DNA from 3 places in the Micromonospora sp. NPDC049139 genome. Region 3 is predicted to be linked to each of the others. Evidence: predicted binding sites of a transcription regulator. Region 3 holds the regulator's gene; each other region holds the start of a gene.
What was found. The regulator HrcA, encoded in region 3, represses chaperone genes, less so after heat shock. The targets are predictions, from matches to a motif close to GGTTNGCACNCTCNNNNNGAGNGTGCNAACC.

Region 1: a site for HrcA is predicted at 2,528-2,558, ahead of groES (co-chaperone GroES). Genes of this name have one in related genera too.
Region 2: a site for HrcA is predicted at 2,210-2,240, ahead of groL (chaperonin GroEL). Genes of this name have one in related genera too.

What each region holds. Positions count from the first base shown of each region.
Region 1 is NZ_JBVJHK010000002.1:513,528-518,412, reverse strand. It holds gene ACZ6Q9_RS05920 (sugar ABC transporter substrate-binding protein) at 1-495, opposite strand, end outside; gene ybaK (Cys-tRNA(Pro) deacylase) at 690-1,169, opposite strand; gene ACZ6Q9_RS05910 (THUMP-like domain-containing protein) at 1,219-2,442, opposite strand; gene groES (co-chaperone GroES) at 2,692-3,006, shown strand; gene groL (chaperonin GroEL) at 3,077-4,723, shown strand; gene ACZ6Q9_RS05895 (WhiB family transcriptional regulator) at 4,875-4,885, opposite strand, start outside.
Region 2 is NZ_JBVJHK010000010.1:135,518-140,402, forward strand. It holds gene ACZ6Q9_RS18860 (GNAT family N-acetyltransferase) at 1-40, shown strand, start outside; gene ACZ6Q9_RS18865 (hypothetical protein) at 133-330, shown strand; gene groL (chaperonin GroEL) at 390-2,012, opposite strand; gene ACZ6Q9_RS18875 (hypothetical protein) at 2,288-3,373, opposite strand; gene ACZ6Q9_RS18880 (cold-shock protein) at 3,824-4,027, opposite strand; gene ACZ6Q9_RS18885 (GNAT family N-acetyltransferase) at 4,237-4,782, shown strand; gene paaN (phenylacetic acid degradation protein PaaN) at 4,830-4,885, opposite strand, start outside.
Region 3 is NZ_JBVJHK010000021.1:38,606-43,490, reverse strand. It holds gene hemW (radical SAM family heme chaperone HemW) at 1-149, shown strand, start outside; gene ACZ6Q9_RS28205 (DUF4870 domain-containing protein) at 237-899, opposite strand; gene hrcA (heat-inducible transcriptional repressor HrcA) at 1,141-2,163, shown strand; gene dnaJ (molecular chaperone DnaJ) at 2,237-3,382, shown strand; gene ACZ6Q9_RS28190 (16S rRNA (uracil(1498)-N(3))-methyltransferase) at 3,477-4,211, shown strand; gene ACZ6Q9_RS28185 (SDR family NAD(P)-dependent oxidoreductase) at 4,215-4,885, opposite strand, start outside.

The DNA of each region.
Region 1 (4,885 bases), on a different contig from region 3:
CTTGGCGCCCTTGTCGGTGAGGCACTTGCTGAGGCCCTCGCCCTGGAGCTTGCCGACGGCCTCGTTGTCGAAGCTGACGTAGTAGGTGGCCGAGCCGCCCAGGGTGAGCCGGTCGTAGTCGATCGTCGCCACGCCCTGGGACTTGGCCTTGTCGAGCACGGCCTTGCCGGTGCCGGAGTCCAGGTTGACGATCATCAGGGCGGTCACGCCGTTGGTGATCATCTGGTCGGCGATGGTCTGGAACGCGTTCTTGTCGCCCTGGGCGTTCTGGATGTCGTACTCGACGCCGGCGGCCTTGAACGCCTCCTCCAGGAACTTGCGGTCCGCGCCCTCCCACCGGGCGGAGGACTTGCTGTCCGGCAGGATCACGCCGATCTTCGGGGCCTTGTCGCTGCCGCCAGCCTGGTCACCGCTGCCGGAGTCGTCGCCGCAGGCGGTCATGCCGCCGGTGGCGAGCAGGCCCACGGCGGCGAGGGTGAGGAAGCCCTTGCGCATGTGCAGGGTCCTTTCGGGGGTGGGGGATGATGCTGGTTTGTTGTGTCCGGCAACGTATTCCGCGTCACACTGTGGGCACAAGAGTGCCGAGGTGGCGAGTTTGTTGTTGGCAGTAACAATTCAGCAACGTCCCTGTCACCCGGCCGTCGCCCCACGCGGGAGCGCTCTCCCGCCGGCTCGGGGAGCGGCGCAGCTCAGCGGGCGGACAGCGGGGCCGTGGCCGCCCCGGTGAGGGCGACCAGATCCTGCGGGGCGAGTTGGAGCTGGAGGCCGCGCCGGCCCGCCGAGACGTAGACGGTGGGGTGGTCGAGCGCCGACGAGTCGAGCACCGTGGGCAGCCGCCGGCGCTGGCCGAGCGGGCTGATCCCGCCGCGCACGTAGCCGGTGACCCGTTCGGCCACCGCCCGGTCGGCCATGGCGGCCCGCTTGCCGCCGACCGCCGCGGCGAGCGCCTTGAGGTCCAGCTCGCCGGTGACCGGCACGACCGCCACGGTCAGCGCGCCGTCGACCTCGGCGACCAGCGACTTGAACACCCGCTCCGGCGGCACCCCCAGCGCCGCCGCGACCAGCGCGCCGTAGTTCGGCGCGTCGGGGGAGACGTCGTACGGATGCGTGCTGTGGGCGATCTTCCGCTTCGTCAGCAGCGCGGTCGCCGGAGTGCCCTGTCCCGCCATGACCGTCAAGTTAACCCGGGCCCGGGTGGCCGCGAGCCGATAAGGCCGGCTACCCGACCGGCCGGCAGACCAGCGCCGTCGGCGCCCCGGCGACCCGGGTCAGCACCAGGCTGGCCGCCTCGTCGCCGGCCAGCCGCAGGTCCCGCCGCAGCTTCTCCGGCTCCAGCGCGGAGCCGCGCTTGAGGATCTCCACCCGCCCGACCCGGCGGTCCCGCAGCAGCGCCCGCAGCCGCTTGAGCGAGAACGGCAGCACGTCGGTGACCTCCAGGCAGCGGGCGAACGGGGTCGCCGCCGGGGCGTCCGCGTAGAGGTAGGCGATGCTCGGGTCGGCCAGCGTCGCGTCGAGGGCACCCGCCAGCTCCGCGACCAGGTGCGCGCGGACCACCGCCGGGTCCGGGTCGTACAGGAAGCGGCGGACCGGCCCGACCGGCGCCTCGGCGTCGCCGGAGCCGGTCACCTGATAGCAGGGGACCCTTCCTCTACCGGAGGCGTTAACAGGGGACCCTTCCTTACCGCGCAGCAGGGTGGCCCGGCGGGGGACCTCGGCGAGCCGGCCGCACCACAGCGCCGCCTCGACCAGGTCGCCGTCCGCGCTCACCCACTCCGCCTCGGCGCCCGCGGGGATCAGCGCGTGGTCGATCCCGGGCGCCACCTTCACCACCGTGTACGGCACCCGCGCGGCCAGGCCGACGACGAAGTCCCAGGGCGGGGAGTAGGCGTTCGGGTCGAAGACCCGCCGCCCGGTGCCCGCCTTCCGCCGCGCCGGGTCGCAGAACACCCCGTCGACCCGGCTGACGTCGAACGCCGTGGCGTCGCCGCACTCCACCGTGAACAGTTCGGCCAGCCCGGCCGCCTCCGCGTTGGCGGCGGCCATCGCGGCGGTCACCGGGTCGGCCTCCACCCCGTACACCCGGATGCCGGCCCGGGCGGCGGCGAGCGCGTCCGCGCCGAGGCCGCACCCGAGGTCGGCCAGGGTGCGCACGCCGGCGGCGCGCAGCCGGCGTGCGCGCCGCGCCGCGACGGTGCCGCGGGTGGCCTGCTCCAGCCCGGCCCGGGTCAGGAACATCCCCGCCGCCGCCGGCCCGAACTTGCCGACCGCCCGGCGGCGCAGCTCGGCCTGGGTGAGTGCGGCCGCCGCCAGCGCGGGCGGCATTCCGGCCGAGCGGAGCGCGGCCGCCGCGGCCAGCGGGTCGCTGCCGGCCACCCGCGCGGCCGCGTCGAGCGCGACCGACCCCTCGGGCGTACGCAGGGCGGCGAACTGGTCGAGGTCCACGCGGTCATTCTGGCCGCCCGGCCCGACGCGCCGGCCGGCGGGTTGGCACTCTCCTTGACGGAGTGCTAGCCGAGGAATAACCTGCGATTAGCACTCTCACCCCGAGGGTGCCAGCTTCCGGGCTGTCAGGCCCGGGCGCTGAACGCCAGGCGGACCGGCACCCGCGACGACGGCCCCGCCCGGTGGCATGTGGCAGATTGACGCCGGTCGGCATGCCGACCGGTAACGAAACCAGTACCCCAGGAGGGTATGCCCGTGACTACCGCGACCAAGGTTGCGATCAAGCCGCTCGAGGACCGGATCGTGGTCCAGGCGAACGAGGCTGAGACCACCACGGCGTCGGGCATCGTGATCCCCGACACCGCCAAGGAGAAGCCGCAGGAGGGCACCGTCCTCGCTGTCGGCCCGGGCCGGATCGACGACAAGGGTAACCGCGTGCCGGTCGACGTCAAGGTCGGCGACACCGTCCTCTACTCGAAGTACGGCGGCACCGAGGTCAAGTACGCCGGCGAGGAGTACCTGGTGCTCTCCGCCCGCGACGTCCTCGCGGTCATCGAGAAGTAAGCAACCGATCAGTGTCGTTGCCCCGGTCCGGCTCGCCGGGCCGGGGCAACGTCGCTTCGAAGGGACATTCATGGCGAAGATCCTGAGCTTCTCGGACGACGCCCGGCACCTGCTCGAGCACGGTGTCAACGCCCTCGCGGACGCGGTCAAGGTGACCCTCGGCCCGCGCGGGCGCAACGTCGTCCTGGACAAGAAATTCGGTGCGCCCACGATCACCAACGACGGCGTGACCATCGCCAAGGAGATCGAGCTCACCAACCCGTACGAGAACCTCGGCGCGCAGCTGGTCAAGGAGGTGGCGACCAAGACCAACGACGTCGCCGGCGACGGGACCACCACCGCCACCGTGCTGGCCCAGGCGATGGTCCGCGAGGGCCTGCGCAACGTCACGGCCGGCGCCAACCCGGCCGGCCTCAAGCGGGGCATCGACGCGGCGGCCGCCAAGGTCTCCGAGGCGCTGCTCGGCCGCGCGGTCGAGGTCGCCGACAAGAAGTCGATCGCGCACGTCGCGACCATCTCCGCGCAGGACGCCACCATCGGCGAGCTGATCGCCGAGGCGATGGAGAGGGTCGGCCGCGACGGTGTCATCACCGTCGAGGAGGGCTCCGCGCTCACCACCGAGCTGGACGTCACCGAGGGCCTCCAGTTCGACAAGGGCTTCATCTCGCCGAACTTCGTCACCGACGTGGAGGGGCAGGAGTCGGTCCTGGAGGACCCGTACATCCTGATCACCACCCAGAAGATCTCGGCGATCGAGGAGCTGCTGCCGCTGCTGGAGAAGGTCCTCCAGAACAGCAAGCCGCTGCTGATCATCGCCGAGGACGTCGAGGGCCAGGCGCTGTCCACCCTGGTGGTCAACTCGATCCGCAAGACCCTCAAGGTCTGCGCGGTCAAGGCCCCGGGCTTCGGCGACCGCCGCAAGGCGATGCTCCAGGACATGGCGATCCTCACCGGCGCCGAGCTGGTCGCCCCGGAGCTGGGCTACAAGCTCGATCAGGTGGGCCTGGAGGTGCTCGGCAGCGCCCGCCGCGTGGTGGTCGACAAGGAGAACACCACGATCGTCGACGGCGGCGGCCAGGCGGGCGAGGTCGCGGACCGGGTGGCCCAGATCCGCAAGGAGATCGAGGCCTCCGACTCCGACTGGGACCGGGAGAAGCTCGCCGAGCGGCTGGCCAAGCTGTCCGGCGGCATCGCGGTCATCAAGGTCGGTGCCGCGACCGAGGTCGAGATGAAGGAGCGCAAGCACCGCATCGAGGACGCGATCGCCGCGACCAAGGCCGCGGTCGAGGAGGGCACCGTCCCGGGCGGCGGCGCCGCACTGGCGCAGATCCTGCCGGCGCTGGACGACGACCTCGGCTTCACCGGTGACGAGAAGGTCGGCGTCTCGATCGTGCGCAAGGCGCTGGTCGAGCCGCTGCGCTGGATCGCCCAGAACGCCGGCCACGACGGCTACGTCGTGGTGCAGAAGGTCGTCGGCAAGGAGTGGGGCCACGGCCTCGACGCCGCCAGCGGCGAGTACGTCGACCTGGCGAAGTCCGGCATCCTCGACCCGGTGAAGGTGACCCGCAACGCGGTCAGCAACGCCGCGTCGATCGCCGGCCTGCTGCTCACCACGGAGAGCCTCGTGGTGGAGAAGCCGGAGAAGGCCGAGCCGGCCGCCGCCGGTGGGCACGGCCACGGCCACGGTCACGGCCACCAGCACGGCCCGGGCTTCTGACCCTCGCCGTACGCCTAGTCGGGGCGCACCGTCCGCGTGACGGTGCGCCCCGACGCCTTTCGGGGGCGGCGCGCCTTCGTGGACCGGGGACGGCGCGACGCCGCGCCCCGGGCGGGGGCGCGGCGTCGGTGTGGTCCTCGGGTGGCCGGGCTCAGGCGATCT
Region 2 (4,885 bases), on a different contig from region 3:
GCGGGTCTTCTTCCTGTACCGCAGGACGCTCGGAGAGTGACGGAGGAGGGCGAAGGGGATATAGACGCCGATAACCCCATTCGCCCCCATCTTTGATCGACGCCCCCTACCGTTTCGGTAGAGGAGGCAGCCATGACCACGGACGACGAACGCCCCGGCCCGTTGCCGTTCGACCGGCTCGACTACGGCGACGCCGAGCAGCAGGCGGAGATGAGCGGCGCCGACGAGCCGACCGACGAGCCGGTGGCGCTGGTCGACGAGCCGGTCCAGATCCCGCAGCCGTACGGCCGGGCGCAGAAGAGACGCAACCAACGACCACTGCCGACCTGACGGCGGAAGGGGCGGACCGCTGACGCGGCCCGCCCCTTCCGGCGTACGTGGAGCTGGACTCAGAAGTCCATGTCCCCGCCGCCCGGACCAGCCGGGGCGGCCGGGGCCTTCTCCGGCTTGTCCGCCACGACGGCCTCGGTGGTGAGGAAGAGCGCCGCGATCGACGAGGCGTTCTGCAGCGCCGAACGGGTCACCTTGGCCGGGTCGATGATGCCCGCGGCCAGCAGGTCGACGTACTCGCCGTTGGCGGCGTTGAGGCCGTGACCCGGCTCGATGTTGCGGACGTGCTCGACGACCACGCCGCCCTCGAGGCCGGCGTTGACGGCGATCTGCCGCAGCGGGGCGTCCAGCGCGATCTTGACGATCTGCGCGCCGGTCGCCTCGTCGCCGGTCAGGTCCAGCTTGTCGAAGGCGGTCTTGCCGGCCTGCACCAGCGCGACGCCACCACCCGGGACGATGCCCTCCTCGACGGCGGCCTTCGCGTTGCGGACGGCGTCCTCGATGCGGTGCTTGCGCTCCTTCAGCTCGACCTCGGTGGCCGCGCCGACCTTGATCACCGCGACGCCGCCGGCCAGCTTGGCCAGCCGCTCCTGCAGCTTCTCGCGGTCGTAGTCGGAGTCGCTCTTGTCGATCTCGGCCCGGATCTGGTTGACCCGGCCCTGGATCTGCTCGGCGTCGCCGGCACCGTCGACGATGGTGGTCTCGTCCTTGGTCACCACGACCTTGCGGGCGCGGCCCAGCATGTCGAGGCCGACGGCGTCCAGCTTGAGGCCGACCTCCTCGCTGATGACCTGGCCACCGGTGAGGATGGCGATGTCGGCCAGCATGGCCTTGCGGCGGTCACCGAAGCCCGGCGCCTTGACGGCGACCGACTTGAAGGTGCCCCGGACCTTGTTGACGACCAGGGTGGCCAGGGCCTCGCCCTCGATGTCCTCGGCGATGATCAGCAGCGGCTTGCCCGACTGCATGACCTTCTCGAGGATCGGGAGCAGGTCCTTGACCGACGAGATCTTGCTGTTGACGATCAGGAGGTAGGGGTCGTCGAAGACGGCCTCCATGCGCTCCGGGTCGGTCATGAAGTAGGCCGAGATGTAGCCCTTGTCGAAGCGCATACCCTCGGTGAGCTCCAGCTCCAGGCCGAAGGTGTTGCTCTCCTCGACGGTGATGACGCCTTCCTTGCCGACCTTGTCCATCGCCTCGGCGATGATCTCGCCGACGGTGCTGTCACCGGCGGAGATGGAGGCGGTGGAGGCGATCTGCTCCTTGGTCTCGACGTCCTTGGCGAGCTTGGACAGCTCCTCCGAGACGCTGGCCACGGCGGCCTCGATGCCCCGCTTCAGGGCCATCGGGTTGGCACCGGCTGCCACGTTGCGCAGACCCTCGCGGACGAGGGCCTGGGCCAGGACGGTCGCCGTCGTCGTGCCGTCACCGGCAACGTCGTCGGTCTTCTTGGCGACCTCCTTGACCAGCTCGGCGCCGATCTTCTCGTAGGGGTCCTCGAGCTCGATCTCCTTGGCGATGCTCACACCATCGTTGGTGATGGTGGGGGCACCCCACTTCTTCTCGAGCACGACGTTGCGGCCCTTGGGGCCGAGGGTCACCTTCACGGCGTCGGCGAGCTGGTTCATGCCCCGCTCGAGGCCCCGGCGCGCCTCTTCGTCGAACGCGATCATCTTGGCCATACGGCGTTGTCCTCCTGGACACTCACGGGCCACCCGGAGGTTGTGTCCCGGATGGGCCGCCTGGTGTACGCACCTTGGGGACGTCGCCACCTGGCGACGACGACGTCTCCTCGGCCGGGCCGGATAGCCCGCGACGACCGGCCATGTGCCGCACCGACGTGTGGACGCCCGTGCGGCCGTGGCCCTACCGCCCCGACCATTGGCACTCACGGTATGCGAGTGCCAATGACTTGTTTAGCACTCTCCCCTGCCGAGTGCAAGCACGACCGCCCCGCTCAGCCGAGTTCACCGGCTAGCCGCGCGCTGTCCACCGGCCCCTCGTGGGCGCGCTGCTCGGCGTACGTGACGACCAGGCCGACCAGTTGGGCGAGGTGGGTGGGCAGGCCCAGCACCCCGCCGAGCACCGCCACCGCGATCGCGCCCACCGCAGTGCCCGGCGACTCCAGCGGGGTGACGCCGAACGGCAGCGAGCCGATGCCCTCCACCAGGCCGGCCGCCCCGCCCCCGACGATCACCGCCGCCGCAACGAGCGCCACCCGGCCGAGCAGCAGGCCCAGCCGGTCGTGGAACATCCGGTACGAGCGGCCGATCGGGTGCTGCCGTTCGAAGAGGTAGACCGGGCCGGCCATGCTCAGCGCGAAGGCGAAGTAGATGCCGGGGATGACGCAGAAGCACACCCCGAGCCCGATGATCACGCTCATCAGCAGGGTCCAGCCCCAGAGGCCCGGCGCCCGGCGCAGGCCGTAGCCCAGCGCGGCGCCGACGGTCACCGGCTGGCCGGCCGCCTGCCGGGCGACCACCCAGGTGCCGGCGGCCCAGCCGAGGCTCTGCACCAGGCCGAAGACCAGTGCGCCGCCGATCAGCACGGCCATCATGGTGCCCAGGTCGGCCAGGAAGGTGTCGGGCAGCGCGGCCGGGTCGTCGGCCATCGACTCGTCCCACCGGGCCGACGGGTCGACCACCAGCGCGAGCACCGACAGCACCACGGCCGGCAGCACCTGGGTGAGCAGCAGGATCGGCAGCAGCGTCCGCCAGCCCCGGCGCACCGCGCCGACGCACCGGTCGAACCAGCCACTCACGCCGCCGCCGGGCGGCGTGACCAGCGGGTCGGCCGGGTCGAGGCCGTGGCCGGGCGGGTACCACCCGTGGACCGGCTGCCCCGGGTACGCGACCGGCGCGCCCGGATACACGACCGGCGCGCCCGGATACCACGGCTGCCCGCCGTACGGGCCGGAGCCGGCCGGGAACCCGCCGGTGGGCGGGAAGACCCACCCCTGCGGCTGCGGCGCGCTCGCATCGCCGGCCGTGGCGGGGTCGGGATCCCCCGACGGCGGCGTGCCCTGGGGTGGCTGGTCGGACATGAACCCTCCTCAGCGACGGCTGAACCGGCTCACGATCTTCCCTGCCTGGCGTCCGTACCGCAGCCCGGGGTGCCACGCCACGAACCGGGGCCACGAACCACGACCAGGGACCATGGCCCGTCCCGGCCGCGGTGCCGCCCAACGATGCCGCAGGTCACACCCCGAACCCGGACCCCACCGGTGCCACCGCCCGGCCCCTGTCGAGCTGCCCTCACAGATGGGGCACACCACGCCTCGCAGGCGGCCGAGCCGGATGCGAGGCGTGGTGCTACAGAGACGGGTGGTCCTACAGACGGGGCAGCTCGACAGCGCCACCATCCGCCCGCCGAACCCATGTGCCGAAAGCGGTCACCCGACCGGCTCACCCGTCGGAGCTGATCGACGAATGTCGTTGGCGCCGCCGCGCGGGGCGGTCGGCGGCGGAAGGGCCCGGCCCGTGGCGGACGGGGGTCAGGCGATGACGCGTACGCGCTCGGCCTGGGGCCCCTTCTGGCCCTGGGCGATCTCGAACTCCACCCGCTGGCCGTCGTCCAGCGCCTTGTAGCCGTCCATCTCGATCGCGGAGAAGTGGACGAAGACGTCCTGCCCGCCGTCGACGGCGATGAAGCCGTAGCCCTTTTCGGCGTTGAACCACTTAACGGTGCCCTGTGCCACGGTCCACTTCCTCACTCTGCACGGCGTCTCACAACCCCGGAGGCCGGCGGACCGGCACCGGAGGACCACCGAACCGGCGGTCGGGGAGGCCGCTGCATTCGGTGACCGAAATCGCACGCTACACGAGGCGTGACGGCGGCGCACGACCCCAAATCGGGCATATTCCGATCGAGGGGCATCGTCATCCGTCGCTGTGGTAGGCATTCGGCATGACGAGGACGCCGGACGGGCCGGAGCGGGGGTCGGCGGTCACCCGGCACGCGGAGATCCGGCGGGTCCGGCCCCGGGACGCCGCCCGGATGCGGGCGCTGCGGCTGGAGATGCTCGCCGACGCGCCGCTGGCCTTCCTGGAGACCCTCGCCACCGCGGCGGCCCGGCCGCACGCCGACTACGCGGCCCGGATCGCGCACGTGTCGGCCGGCACGGACACCGCGCAGTTCGTCGCGGACCCGGGCGGCCGGCTGGTCGGGCACGCCGGGGGCACGGTGACCCCGGAGGAGCCCGGGCTGACCGTCGTCTACGCCGTCTACGTCACCCCGTCCTGGCGCGGCACCGGCCTGCTCGGCGAGCTGGTCGAGGCGGTGGCCGCCTGGTCCCGGAAGTGCGGCCGGCCCGAGCTGATGCTGGAGGTGGTGGTCGGCAACGACCGGGCCTACCGCGCCTACCGGCGGCTGGGCTTCGTCGACACCGGCGTACGCGTGCCGCACCCCACCGTGCCGGCGCTCACCGAACTCCAGATGCGCCGCTCCGCCTGACACGGGAGGGTTTCCGGGGCAGCCCACCCCGGAAACCCGACCGCGACTCAGGCGTGCCGACGGGACTGCACGATGCGGAACCGGTTGGCCACGTAGGCGCCGT
Region 3 (4,885 bases):
ACGCCCTCGACGACGCGGGCCGGGCCGGCGCCGAGCGGGCGCTCGCCGACGGCCTGCTGGCCGGCCCCGACCACGCGGCGGGCCGGGCCGTGCTGACCCTGCGGGGGCGGCTGCTCGCCGACGCGGTCGTCCGCGACCTGCTGCCCTGAGGCCCCGCCGTGCGGCGGCGCGGCCGGAGAGGCCCACGCCGTGTGGCGGCGCGTGGCCGGTCCGGCCGGGGGAGCGGCCGGCCCGGCTCACCTGGTGAAGCTGTAGGCCATCGGGTAGCGGTAGAGCACGCCCTCGTTGGCCTTGACCCCGGCGACGATCCCGAAGATCAGCGGCACCAGCCAGACGAGCATCGGGACGAAGAACAGGATCCCGCAGGTGATCAGGGTGAGCACCCAGCTCAGCACGCCCACGATCGCCCAGGTGATCTGGAAGTTCAGCGCCGCGACGGCGTGCGCCCGGACGGTCGGCGACTGTTGTCCCCTGGCCATCAGCGCGATGAGCGGTGCGACCCAGCCGAGCAGGCCACCGCCGACGATCACCCCGGCCGCGCCGCCGAAGTGGGCGATCAGGGCCCAGTTCTTGTCCTCGTTGTTGGCGTAGCCGCCGGTGGGCGCGCCGTAGCCGCCGCCGGTCGGATAGCCGGCCCCCGGCGGGGGGTAGCCGCCCGGCGGGGGATAGCCACCGGGCGGCGGGTAGCCACCCGGCGGAGGGTAGCCGCCCGACGGCGGTTGGTCACCGGTGGGCGGCGGATAGCCACCGGGCGGGGGATAGCCGCCCGGGCCCGGTGCCCCGGACAGTGGTGCGGTGGGTTCGTCGGAGCCGGCCGGCCCGGGAACCCCCGACGGAGCGGCCGGGTCCGGCCGGTCGCCGGGGTCCCCCGCTCCGGGAGGGCGAGGTGGTTCAGTCATGGACGTCACGGTAGGGGCCGTGGGCAAGGCCGCACCAGGGCGACTCCGACCGGGATGTCCGGATGATCGGCTCTGGCGCCGCCGCCACGGGCCGGGTGGCGCCGGTCGGATCGCCGTCCCAGGTTGATCATCGCGTCGGCGGGCGCGCCGACGTAGACTGGCACTCGTCCGCAGCGAGTGCCAGCAACCCGCCCGCCCCTCGGGGCGCGGGGGTCCGACGTGCGACAGGAGGTGGGGAACGATGGGTCTCGACGACCGCAAGCTCGCCGTGCTGCGCGCGATCGTCGAGGACTACGTCGCCACGCAGGAGCCCGTCGGCAGCAAGGCGCTGGTCGAGCGGCACCAGCTCGGGGTCTCCCCGGCGACCGTCCGCAACGACATGGCCGTGCTGGAGGAGGAAGGCTACATCCGCCAGCCGCACACCAGCGCCGGCCGGGTGCCCACCGACCGCGGCTACCGGCTCTTCGTGGACCGGCTGTCCAGGGTCAAGCCGCTCAGCCCGGCCGAGCGCCGCGCGATCGAGCGCTTCCTGGTCGGCGCGGTCGACCTCGACGACGTGGTGCACCGCACCGTACGGCTGCTGGCGCAGCTGACCCGGCAGGTCGCCGTGGTGCAGTACCCGAGCCTGGCCCGCTCCTCCGTCCGCCACCTGGAGCTGGTGCCGATCTCCACGACCCGGCTGATGCTGGTCATGATCGCCGACACCGGCCGGGTCGAGCAGCGGCTGGTCGAGCTGCCCGGGCCGATCCCCGCCGACGACGTCACGGACCTGCGCCGGCTGGTCAACGAGAAGCTGGTCGGCACCCGGCTGTCCGAGACCCCGCCGCTGGTGCAGGCGCTGGTCGAGGAGTCGGTGCCGCACCTGCGGCCGGCCATGACCACCCTCTCCACCGTGCTGCTGGAGACGCTGGTCGAGCGGCACGAGGAGCGGATCGCGCTGGCCGGCACGGCCAACCTCACCCGCGGCGGCCTGCTCGACTTCCAGGGCTCGCTGCGCCCCATCCTGGAGGCGCTGGAGGAGGAGGTCGTGCTGCTCAAGCTCATCGGCGAGGCGGAGCCGAGCACGACCCGGGTGCTGATCGGCGACGAGAACGAGATCGACAACCTGCGCGCCGCCTCGGTGGTCAGCACCGGCTACGGGCCGGGCGCGACGATCGTGGGCGGGCTCGGCGTGCTCGGGCCGACCCGGATGGACTACCCCGGCACCATCGCCACGGTGAGGGCCGTGGCACGCTACGTGGGCGAGCTGCTGGCCCAGAACTGACCAGTCAGGGCCGACGGCCGGCTCCGGCCGACGACCGGCGCAACGCGAGACGAACATGAGGACACGGAACGCAGTGGCCAGGGACTACTACGGCATTCTCGGGGTGAGCCGGGAAGCCTCCGACGACGAGATCAAGCGTGCCTACCGAAAGCTGGCGCGGCAGTTCCATCCGGACGTCAATCCGGACCCGGAGGCACAGGAGAAGTTCAAGGACATCAACGCCGCGTACGAGGTCCTCTCGGACGACCGGAAACGGCAGATCGTCGACCTGGGCGGCGACCCGCTCGCCCCGGGCGGCGGGGGCGCGGGCGGCCCGGGCGGTCCCGGCGGCGCCGGCCCGTTCGTCGGCTTCCAGGACATCATGGACGCGTTCTTCGGCGGCGCGGCCGGCGGGTCGCGGGGCCCGCGACCGCGGACCCGGCCGGGCGCCGACGCGATCCTGCGGCTGGAGCTGGACCTGAACGAGACCGCGTTCGGCGTCGAGGCGCCGATCACCGTCGACACCGCCGTACTCTGCACCACCTGCTCCGGCGCCGGCACCGCGGCCGGCACCCACCTGGCCACCTGCGAGGCGTGCGGCGGCCGGGGCGAGGTGCAGTCGGTGCAGCGCACCTTCCTCGGTCAGGTGGTCTCCGCCCGCCCCTGCACCGTCTGCCAGGGCTACGGCACCACCATCCCGCACCCCTGCCCGACGTGCGCCGGCGACGGCCGCGTCCGCACCCGGCGTTCGCTGACCGTCAAGATCCCCGCCGGGGTCGAGGACGGCATGCGCATCCGGCTGGCCCAGCAGGGCGAGGTCGGCCCGGGCGGCGGCACCGCCGGCGACCTATACGTCGAGATCCACGAGCGGCCGCACGACGTCTACTCCCGCAAGGGCGACGACCTGCACTGCCGGGTCACCGTGCCGATGACCGCCGCCGCCCTCGGCACCCGGCTGACCATCAAGACGCTGGACAGCGAGGAGACGGTCGACGTCAAGGCCGGCACCCAGCCGGGCAGCACGCTGCGGCTGCGCGCCCGGGGCGTGCCGCACCTGCGCGGCACCGGCCGGGGTGACCTCTACGTCCACCTCGACGTGCGCACCCCGACGAAGCTCGACGCCGACCAGGAGCGGATGCTGCGCGACTTCGCCAAGACCCGGGGCGAGGAGGTCGCCGAGCTGACCAAGCAGGGCGGCTTCTTCTCCCGGATGCGCGACGCCTTCAACGGCCACGCCTGACCCGCACGCCCCGGGCCGCCGCGCTCCGCGGCGGCCCGGCGGCTCCACCGCCCTCGGCGCCCCGGCGGCCGCCGGGGCGGCTAGCCTGATCGTCGTGTCCGCGCCGCTGTTCCTGGTCGAGTCGCTGCCCACCGCCGACCGGCTGACCCTCGACGGCCCCGAGGGGCACCACGCCGCCACCGTGCAGCGGCTCCGCGTCGGCGAGGAACTGCTGCTCGCCGACGGGCGGGGCGGCACCGCCGCCGCCGTGGTGACCGCCGTCGGCCGCGGCACCCTCGACCTGGAGATCACCTCCCGGGGGTTCGTCGACGCCTCCGTCCCGCGCCTGGTCGTGGTGCAGGGCATCGCCAAGGGCGACCGGGGCGAGCTGGCCGTACAGGCGATGACCGAGGTCGGGGTGGACGAGATCGTTCCCTGGGCGGCGGCCCGCTCGGTCACCCAGTGGCGCGGCGACCGGGGCGTACGGGCGCGGGAGAAGTGGGCGGCGACCGCCCGGGAGGCGGCCAAGCAGGCCCGGCGCGCCTGGCTGCCCGTGGTGGCGGGGACGCCGGACGAGTCCACCGCCCAGGTCGCGCGCCGCATCGGCGGGGCCGCCGCGGCGTTCGTGCTGCACGAGGAGGCACAGGAGCGGCTGACCACCGCCGAGCTGCCCGCCACGGGCGAGATCGTCCTGGTCGTCGGGCCGGAGGGCGGGATCGCCGACAGCGAGCTGGACACCTTCACCGGGGCCGGGGCCCGCGCCGTCCGCCTGGGCCCGTCGGTGCTGCGCACCTCGACGGCCGGCGTGGCCGCCCTCGCGGTGCTCGCCACCCGCCTCGCCCGCTGGTGACGCTCAGCTACGCAGGTAGGAGGCGCCGTTCAGGTCGACGATGGTGCCGGAGGCCCACTCCGCCTGCGGGGAGGCGAGCCAGTGCACGGCGGCGGCGATCTCCTCGGGGCGGGCCACCCGGTTGAACGGGCTCTGCGCCCGGATGGCGGCGCCCCGCTCCCCGCGCAGGTGCTCCGTGGTCATGTCGGTCTCGACGAAGCCCGGGGCCACCGTGGCGACGCTGATGCCGTACGGGGCCAGGGCCACCGCCAGCGACTGCCCCAGCGCGTTCAGCCCCGCCTTGCTCGCCCCGTACGCCGGCTGGTCCGGCTCGCCCCGGAAGGCGCCCCGGGAGGAGACGTTGACGATCCGGCCGCCCCGGTCGCGCATGTGCTGGGCGGCGCACCAGATGACGTTGCCCGCGCCGGTCAGGTTGGTCTCCACCACCTGCCGCCACTGCGCGCGCCACTGCGCGTAGGAGGCGCCGAAGACCGGGTGCGGGGCGTCCCGGTCGCCGTACACCCCGGCGTTGTTGACCAGCACGTCCAGCCCGCCCAGCAGGCCGGCCGCCTCGTCCACCATGGCCCGTACGGCGTCCGGGTCGGTCAGGTCGGCGCGGACCACCACGTGGCCCTCGCCGGGCAGTTCGGCGCGCAGCCGCCCGGCCGCCTCCGCCGAGTCGCGGTGGTGGATCG